2 regions of the Flavobacterium sp. FlaQc-52 genome follow, and region 2 is predicted to be linked to the other one. Evidence: riboswitches for the same ligand, from Rfam matches in the RefSeq annotation. Region 2 holds a riboswitch; the other holds the start of a gene.
The links. A riboswitch is a leader RNA that binds a small molecule or an ion and turns the genes downstream of it on or off. The one in region 2 is predicted to bind cobalamin.

Region 1 (4,554 bases), on a different contig from region 2:
GCAAACTGTTTTTGAAAATCGTTATTTAGAGATCGTTCAGAAAATGAAAAGTTATGCTTAAACCGGAGATAACCGCACGCAAAGTTTAGTTATAGTATTACGAATTCTTTTTAGTTTTATACTTGTTTTTTTACACGCAGATTTAGCAGATTGCACAAATATTTTTTTGAGAGATAAATAAGATCAGCCTAATCCGCTACCCGAGCGATAGCGAACTGGCTAAGCAAATCTGCGTGCAAAAGAAAATCTTTGCGAGCTTTGCGTTAAATTTTCCGCAATCCAACTATAAAGAATAAAAAAAGGGCAGAACCATTCTATAAGGTTCTGCCCTTTTTACATTTCACACAATTACAAAAAAATCTTTCAAGAACTGAATTAAAATTTACTGAGAGCAAGAATTAAATACTATTGTTATTCACATTCTGGCACTATTAATGTTTACACAGTGTTACATCAAAACTTTATTTATAACCAAAAGAAACCAACACATGAAAGAAACCCTTTTTAAAAATCTAACCTTCTCCCTGATCATAACAAATATTTGGACAATTTGTGCTTTCTTCATTTATTTCTTTGAATCACCTGGCTGGTTTCATGGGTTCGGGGTTTTTGGTTTTTACTTAAACAGTTGTTGGGTTTCCGGGGCAATTGGAGTGATTTTAATACTATTAAGATTCTTTTATTTTAAAAACGACAAGAAGAACAAATTAAGTTTAAGTTTTCTTTATTGCTTTTTCGGCATATTTAATCTGCTTTTATTTGCACTGTTTTTAATACTTGCTCTCTTTGAAATTATAAATGGCGGTTTTTTAGACCTGTTTTTATTTGCCAATCTTATTACTGCAGTTTTTATTCTTTTTGATATTTATAAAACGGTAAAGTTGAGCGATCCTACTAATTAATTCAAGCTGCTAGTTAATAATTAGTTGATCCTATTTGACGAAAACATAAAAGGATTGAGAGGTGTATCTTGTCTTTAGCCGAAAGAACCAATATTTTAAAATTCTTAAAGTACGAATAGAATGATTCATTATCATTTTATATACACAAAACTCCTTAATTTCTTAAGGAGTTTTTGTGTGTATTCTAAAGAAAGTATTTCGCAGTCTTGCCTGAATTAGGGAACTAATATCCGTAGTCTAGTATCCAAAATTCGTTACCTGAAAAGCTTCCATTCTTCTGCTTTGTCCAACAGTTCCGGCAACCTGACCACTGCTTACCCATGGTAACCAGCCTAATTCTGCCACATAAGCTCTGTAGTAACTTGCAGCATATACCTGAATTGCCTCCATTCTTCTGCCTAAACCAACGGTTCCTAATGTTCTCGAACATCCCTGATCGTACCAACCAAGTCCTTCTACGTGAGCAATTCCAATTTTACAAATAGGACTCGGAATGTAACCTCCAAATTCAACAGCCTCCAATTGTCTGCTTTCTCCAATTGTTCCTATTACTTGTCCGTATGGCGTCCATGGCAACCAACCTTTACCTGCTACATGTGCTCTATATCCACTTGTCGCTTCAGCTGCTTTGCCAGTCAGTTTCTTTTCAGTGGCCAGTTCATTCAACTTTTTAAAATAAGCATCGCTTCCGGCTGCTTCTTTGGTTAAATTCCCTGTCTCAAAATCATAAGAATTTCTCAGTATCTCGATTTCACTTTTCTTATTCGATAACTCAAACTCCTTTACCATTAAGCTGATAATTTCGGGTGGAATATTTTGTAAGATCTTGCCATCCGGATCAACGGCAAATTTCAATTCTTTGTTTTGCTCCACAGCCGATGGCTCCTGAGCAATTTCATCTGTTTGACAAGAAATAAAAAGGGATACTAAAAAAGCAACTAAAATAATTTTTGTTTTCATAATACAATGATTGGTTAATTAATGGTTAATACTAATGCTTAATTTTACTTGATTTAACAAAAAATACATTTATACATTATCAGTCAACGACTTAACACTATAACATTTTCAGCAATACATCTTCAAAACAATCTATTTTTAATCATTCTACTATATCAAATATATAAAAATAGTTTTAGTATCATGAGAAATTTCGTATTATATAACCCGCCGTTAAAAAATTTATTCTACCATTTATTTGGGCTGTCTTATAAAAAGGAACCTCGAAAAAGACACTTATTTTTTTTTGAAATTAACATTAAAAGCACCAAAGAGTTTATTTACATTTGTACGCGCAATGGTTCAACTGCATTTTTCGGTGTAGTTGATTAAAAGGGAATTAGGTGCAAATCCTGAACAAGCCCGTTACTGTAAGTTTCATACAACATTTTGACAGATTGCTGTTGATTTTTCAAATCTCCAAAATCTAATCTTTTGCCACTGCATTTTTAGAAATGTGGGAAGGTTGCTCAAAATGGAAACAAGTCAGGAGACCTGCCACTGCTTAATAGTTTAAAGTTTTCGTGGAGCAAAACTTTAAGCCCGAACACAAACATCAAATTCAAATTTGGTTTTCGTTTTCGTTTTTTCGCTTTTAAAGCAAAAACAAGAATAGAAAATAATACTCTTTTCGTTTATGAATAAATTTTTAATTGCATTAGCCACAACTCTATTCCTCACCGGATGTTCCAAAGATGAGACACCTTCCGAAGTGGTATTACCGGAAGTAACATTTGATGAACCAACAAATGGTTTTACAATTGAAAAAATGCAATGGTTTCACCTCCAGCCTAAACTTAAAAATCCGGATAACGTGACTTATACCTGGCTGTTAAATGGAAAAATAATTGCGACCACACTTGATCTAATGTACGTGTTTGCACAAGCCGGAACCTATAAAATTGACTTTAGAGTAAAAAACAATTCCGGTGAAATCTTTAAAAAAATCACCGTTAATGTAAATGAAAAAACCTATCTGAACGGAGTCAAAAATGTCTTTGAATTCTTTCCTGCTCCCGGGCAATTTACAAATGCGCTACCCGAAGCAACTGTAAAAGACACTGACGAAACCATGCGAAAAAAAGCAGAAACGGCACTTACAACAGGAAGCTTGGTAAGTCTTGGCGGATTTGGAGGTTATATCGTAATGGGATTTGACCACACAATTATCAATAAAGAAGGCAACGATTTTATTGTCCTTGGAAATGCGTTCAGCAATTGGGGCGAACCCGGTATAATCATGGTTTCCAGCGATGTAAACAACAACGGAAAAGCAGATGACGAGTGGTACGAAATTGCAGGCTCAGAGCACAATAAACCAACAACAATCAAAAATTACGAACTGACGTATTACCAACCCAAAAGTGAACCTGAAAACCCATCGGAACCCAATTACATTCGTTGGACTGATAATCAAGGACAAACAGGTTATATCTCTAAAAATGCTTATCATAGCAATCCTTTCTATCCAACCTGGAAAGGCACCAGCATTACCCTAAAAGGAACTTTCTTAAAAGCCAATATATACGATAAATCCGGAACAGGCACGTATTGGGTAAACCCCGCCTACGACTGGGGCTATGCCGACAATTGGTCCAACACCGATGAAAAAGCCCAAATCGATATCAGTTGGGCCGTAGACAAAAAAGGAAACCCTGTAAAACTACAAGGAATTAACTTCATCAAAGTCTACAATTCAAACCGTGCCGAAGGTGGATGGCTAGGGGAAGTTTCTACCGAAGTTTCGGGCTTTAAAGATTTGAATTTATAATAGTTTCAAGCTATTGGTTTATACGAGAAACCATCGTGAACTTTATATAAAACCTAGCGCTCTTTGTGGTTATTTTATAGATCATTTGTCTGCTGTTTTTTAACCGCAAAGAGCGCTGAGTTTTTCTTTTTCACGCAGATTTAGCAGATTGAACAGATTTTTTATAAGAGGTAAACAGATCAGCCTAATCTGCTAAATCTGCGTGAAAAAAAAGTACAAAATTTAAAAGGATTTACTATACCATAATTAAACTTCGCACCCTTGCGGTTAAGCCTACACAAGAATCTATATTCCATAAAAAACATACATACATGTGTGATTTCTCCTTACATCGAAAAGACAAACATTACGCAGCAAAAAAACGCAACCAACAAAATGATTCGTGCCAATTCGTGAAATTCGTGTCAAACATTTTTCTTTGTAAAGCACTAATCCTCCTCTATGAAAACAAAAAAAAGACCGTCTCAATAGACAGTCTTCTGTATTTTTACCATGCAAAATGACCTAAGCCATAAACAAAGCGTACTTATTATAATCGTACAAAACCTTATCGTAAGGCACTAGTTTAGGATTTATTACTTCAGAAGAAGCATCAAATTTAATCCCGTTATGTTTTCTGAACAAATAGATCTCTTTCAGGCAATTTGATAAACTCTGGTGAATAGACGTTGTAAAAGTTGGCAATTGCTTGTCACCTACCAATAAATCTATTTGATAATTTGAACTGCTTTTAGAAAGGTTATTACCAATGATTCTTATTGTAAATTGTGTCTCCTTTCCGTATTGTTCGCCTTTATATTGTACTACCATAATTTTATAATTAAAAGGGTTAATTTAAGATTTTATTTTTCATTCCAACATTGATAACTAAAGTTATGAAAA
Region 2 (4,554 bases):
GTATAGGCATAAGTAGCGTTTGCACTAAAGTAGTTTTTGCCAAAATGGCTCTTCCAGTTTAACAGAGTTTCTGCTCCATAACTATCTACTTTGGCTGTGTTTTGTGGAGACCAAATACCATTTTGCCCAGGAACCCACTGCAGTAAATCTTTTATTTTGATATAATAAAAGGTCTGACTAAGTGTAATGTTTTTGAAAGTGAAAATATTACCAATTTCTGCCTGATAAGAACTCTCCGGTTTTAAGTCTGGATTACCGCCTTGGTCCCAATATAAATCGTTATAAGTTGGAATTCTGAAATTTCGGGACAAATTTAATTTTAGCTGGTATAATTTACTAAACTGATAGAATGAACCCAAAGAGAATAAAAGGGGTGATTTATAGTTGTCTGTAAATTCTTTTCGAATACCAAATTCATTTCTCCAAACGGCAGAGATATCCTGCTTCAAGAGTAATGATGTTGAAAAGATTTCACGAATATGATCTCCGAAACTAGTTCCGTATCCCTTCGTTCGATTGTAATCTACGATAGCATTTATTTGTATAGATTTAGATAGTATGCCTGCTAAATCTAGTTTTGTTGTCAAGCTTTCGGTTTTACCATAACTAAAATAGTCCTTTGTATTATCTTCGTAATATTGGTAATTTTCAAAGATATAGGCGGTTTTGAAATTTGTTTTCAATTTCCCAAAATCGCCATCGTATTCCAATAAATTTCTATTGAAACCATTTATATACTTGCTTTTAGTATCCGTTTCTGTAATCAAAGAAGTATTTCGATCTGTATTAGAAGTTTGGCTATATAATTTTAAACTATTTTTAGCGTCAAACTTATATCCCAAATTGGCACTCATTGTAAAAACATCGTATTCTCCATTTTGATTCCAACGTTGTTCTCCTCTCCAGGTATATCGATCCAGATATTTGTAATCATTGGTCGAACTATTTTTAGAAAAACCAATTTGAGCGCTCCATTTTTTGTTTGAAATATTTGTTTTGTAGTTAACTCCAATGGTGTTAAAACTCCCGTAATTTAATCTTAAGGTGTTTTCAAAACGATCATAAAAACCTAAATCGTTGTTTAAATGTACTGTTCCTCCAATTGCCCCACTTCCGTAAATGACACTTCCTCCACCTGCTTTTACGGTGACAGAGTTATAATCAGAACCTGAGATTGTATTAAAATCAGTACTTCCATTCATTTGAGAGTTGATATTAATACCATTCCAAATTACGGCAGTCTGCGAAGCGCTGGTTCCTCTAAATGAAACAGTAGAAAGCATTCCGCGACCGTACTCTTTAAAATAAATTGTTGAATTATAATTTAATAAATCAGTTAGCAAAGCCTCGTTTTTATTGATAATCGAATCATTCAAGGTTTGAACAGACTGTGTACCCGAGTATTTTTTAAGATTGGTGTCCGAAACAACCACTTCTTTCAATTTTGTTATAGAATCGTTCTGTGCCAAAAGGATCTGACACAATAAGAGCAAACAAAAAGACAATCGTTTTTTTAAAGTCATAATTTCTACACTCTTGTTCCCGAGAGTTCGATATTAGTTACAAAGGCAGGTCTCCTGGCTCGCGTCTTGTTGTTTACCTTCCCATTCGCCAAAGCGAGCAGTGGTTTTGTAGTTAACAACAAGCATTCATTTCTGAACTAAGCTTACAGTTGCGGGTACAGCTCAAGTTTTTACTTGATTCCCTTTTTAATGTGCTAAATAAATCAGTAACACAACCTTAAATTTTTTGCAAAGATAAAGTTAAAATTATTGAATTTTCAAATTTGGTTTGTTTTTTATGTGAATTCCTAAAACAAATTTACAGCTGTAGGTTTATTTTGACGACTTGTCCAAAATCGACTTTATTCTGAAAAGCATCTTTCAGCGGGAGTGAAGTATGGTGGCAAAGCAGGCTTCTGATGACTCCTGCATGGGTAACAACAATTATCGGTTGTTCTGCTTTTTTTGAAATTTGCTCTGATAAAAAAGCGCCGGTTCTGTCATGTAATTCAATAAAAGATTCTCCATTTGTAGCGTGAACATTCACAAAATCTTCCATCCACGGATTAAGTTGTTCGGGTAGAATGTCATTCCAGCCTTTCATTTCCCAATCGCCAAAATTCATTTCCATTAGTCTTTTGTCTTCCTGATAAGAAATGGTTTTGATTTCGTTTTGAATGTGTTTTGCTAAAATTACACAGCGTTGTAAAGGGCTTGAGAAGAGAATCGCTTCTTGTGGCAATTGCGAAAGGATATTTTTAAAAATAAGTTCAAAAGGTTCTGCTAGAGCAACATCAGACTGTCCGTAGCAAATGCCTTTTTCGCAAACCGTTTCGGTATGACGTACTAAATAAATTTCCATAAAAAAAGAAGCGCTAAATAATATACAACTTCGCACACCTGTTGCGTAGCTCCCAAGCAGTCACCCGTATAACCGTCAATCCATTTCTGAAAGTAACGCGCTAAAAAATAACGGGTCAAAAAAACAGGAATTAGAACCAAAAGAATCTGGTATTTAAAATAGGACAGCACAATTAAAGGAAGTAATCCAAAGAAAAAGGAACCCAAAATTTCTTTCCAGGTATTGCTTTTAGCAATGGGTTTGCTTTTACTTGAAGCATCATCACGTGAATACTCATGAGTGAAAATGATACTAATCGCTGCCAAACGACTCAAAGCATGAGCTGAAATAAACAATAAGAAAATTTGAAAAAGTGCTATTGAATCCTGAATTTGAAAAAGTACTATAGATTCTGAAAGAAGTTTGAACTTTAATAAAAAAAGCAAAACCAAACCAATGGCGCCATAGGCACCAATAGCGCTGTCTTTCATAATGAGTAGTATTTTTTCCTTGGTCCAGCCTCCGCCAAAGCCATCACAAACATCTGCAAAGCCATCTTCATGAAAAGCTCCTGTAGTTAATATAGAAGCAATAAAAGCGAGTATCACAGCAGTTTCTACCGACAGAAAAAGAGAAAAAACATAAAATGCCAAAAAGGAAATACTTCCAACAATCCAGCCTATCAAAGGAAAATACCGTGTGGCTTTATTTAGATAATCGGGGTTATGATCAATGTTTTTTGGACATGGAATCCGGGTATAAAACATGAGTGCTGTGAAGAATATATGGAGTTCTTTTTTCATTGGTAAGAGTATGTAGTTATTTGGCTAAAGCCAGTTTGATTACTTTCATGAAACCAACATCTAAAGATGTTGGCAATTGAATCTGTACAAAGGCTTTCTTTTTTTGAAATTAATGTTTTTTCTGAATTTTTAGTGGATTTCTATTTGGTGTGTTTTTTGTAAAATTATAGTAAAAGAAAAGGTTATTTGTGATTTGAAATGTTTTTATTGAATTGTCTCCAGATTTATCTGGAGGTTATCAAGTTTAAATTAAAAAGGGCTTTAGCCAAATTTTATGTGCATGACTCTTTGCGATTCATTTTGTCTTTGCGGTACTGTAAATTTTATAGATTTATGTTAGGGACTATTTTTTTATTGAATTGCCTCCAGATTTATCTGGAGGTTACCAAGTTTAAATTAAAAAGGGCTTTAGCCAAATTTTATGCATATAACTCTTTGCGATTCTATTTGACTTTACAGTGCTATAAATTTCATAGATTATGCTAGGGACTATTTTTTTAATGAATTGCCTCCAGATTTATCTGGAGGTTATCAAGTTTAAATTAAAAAGGGCTTTAGCCAAATTTTATGCGCATGACTCTTTGCGATTCATTTTGTCTTTGCGGTACTGTAAACTTTATAGATTTATGTTAGGGACTATTTTTTTAATGAATTGCCTCCAGATTTATCTGGAGGTTACCAAGTTTAAATTAAAAAGGGCTTTAGCCAAATTTTATGCGCATAACTCTTTGCGATTCAATTTGTTTTTACTGTATTATAAATTTATAGATTGTGTCAGAGGTATTTTTTTATTGAATTGCCTCCAGATTTATCTGGAGGATTATAAAATTTAAATTAGAAAAGGCTTTAGCCAAATTTTATTTAGGATTTGTTTTTTGAAACCCAAATTTGCTAATGATCTCATCATATTCCTCTTGAAATGTTTTATTCTTATGGTGTAATTCTTGGTTTTTTATATAATGCCTTACCTTATCAACTATTGATTCAGAAACGGAGATAGCAAAATACTCATCTTGCCATTCAAATTTTTCTTTAGTTAATTTATTTTGATTAATCCAAAAAGAGGATTCTCCTTTTATTAAGTGCATAATTTTTTGAATACTTTGATCGGCACCTAATGAAATTAAACAATGACAATGATCTGAGTACCCATTTATGTGATCAATGTAAATTCCTTTTTCTTGGGCATTCACTTTGATATGTTTCCATACTTTTTCTCGCAATTCGAAAGAACTTAAGTGAGGAACCCTGTTTTTTGTACTCCAAACAAAATGAATATAAATTTTAAGAAAAGGCATATTCTACATATTAAAAGTTACTTTTTGCTAACCCCCGCATTTTCAAAAGTAGCCATTTCATTCAGAAAAGCTTCTGCCGATTTTAAAATTGGAAGAGCAATCGCGCAACC

Region 1: it holds a riboswitch for cobalamin, as region 2 does, so the genes downstream of both, ACHRV5_RS12910 (PKD-like domain-containing protein) here and ACHRV5_RS15120 (TonB-dependent receptor plug domain-containing protein) in region 2, are expected to answer to the same signal.

The regions. Positions count from the first base shown of each region.
Region 1 covers NZ_JBIPCV010000006.1:170,311-174,864, reverse strand. Annotated here, with positions in the region: gene ACHRV5_RS12920 (thioesterase family protein) at 1-61, shown strand, start outside; gene ACHRV5_RS12915 (hypothetical protein) at 1,140-1,862, opposite strand; cobalamin riboswitch at 2,184-2,419, shown strand; gene ACHRV5_RS12910 (PKD-like domain-containing protein) at 2,539-3,672, shown strand; gene ACHRV5_RS12905 (hypothetical protein) at 4,177-4,482, opposite strand.
Region 2 covers NZ_JBIPCV010000008.1:203,060-207,613, forward strand. Annotated here, with positions in the region: gene ACHRV5_RS15120 (TonB-dependent receptor plug domain-containing protein) at 1-1,523, opposite strand, end outside; cobalamin riboswitch at 1,550-1,758, opposite strand; gene cobC (alpha-ribazole phosphatase) at 1,822-2,364, opposite strand; gene ACHRV5_RS15130 (adenosylcobinamide-GDP ribazoletransferase) at 2,349-3,146, opposite strand; gene tnpA (IS200/IS605 family transposase) at 4,004-4,444, opposite strand; gene cobT (nicotinate-nucleotide--dimethylbenzimidazole phosphoribosyltransferase) at 4,462-4,554, opposite strand, start outside.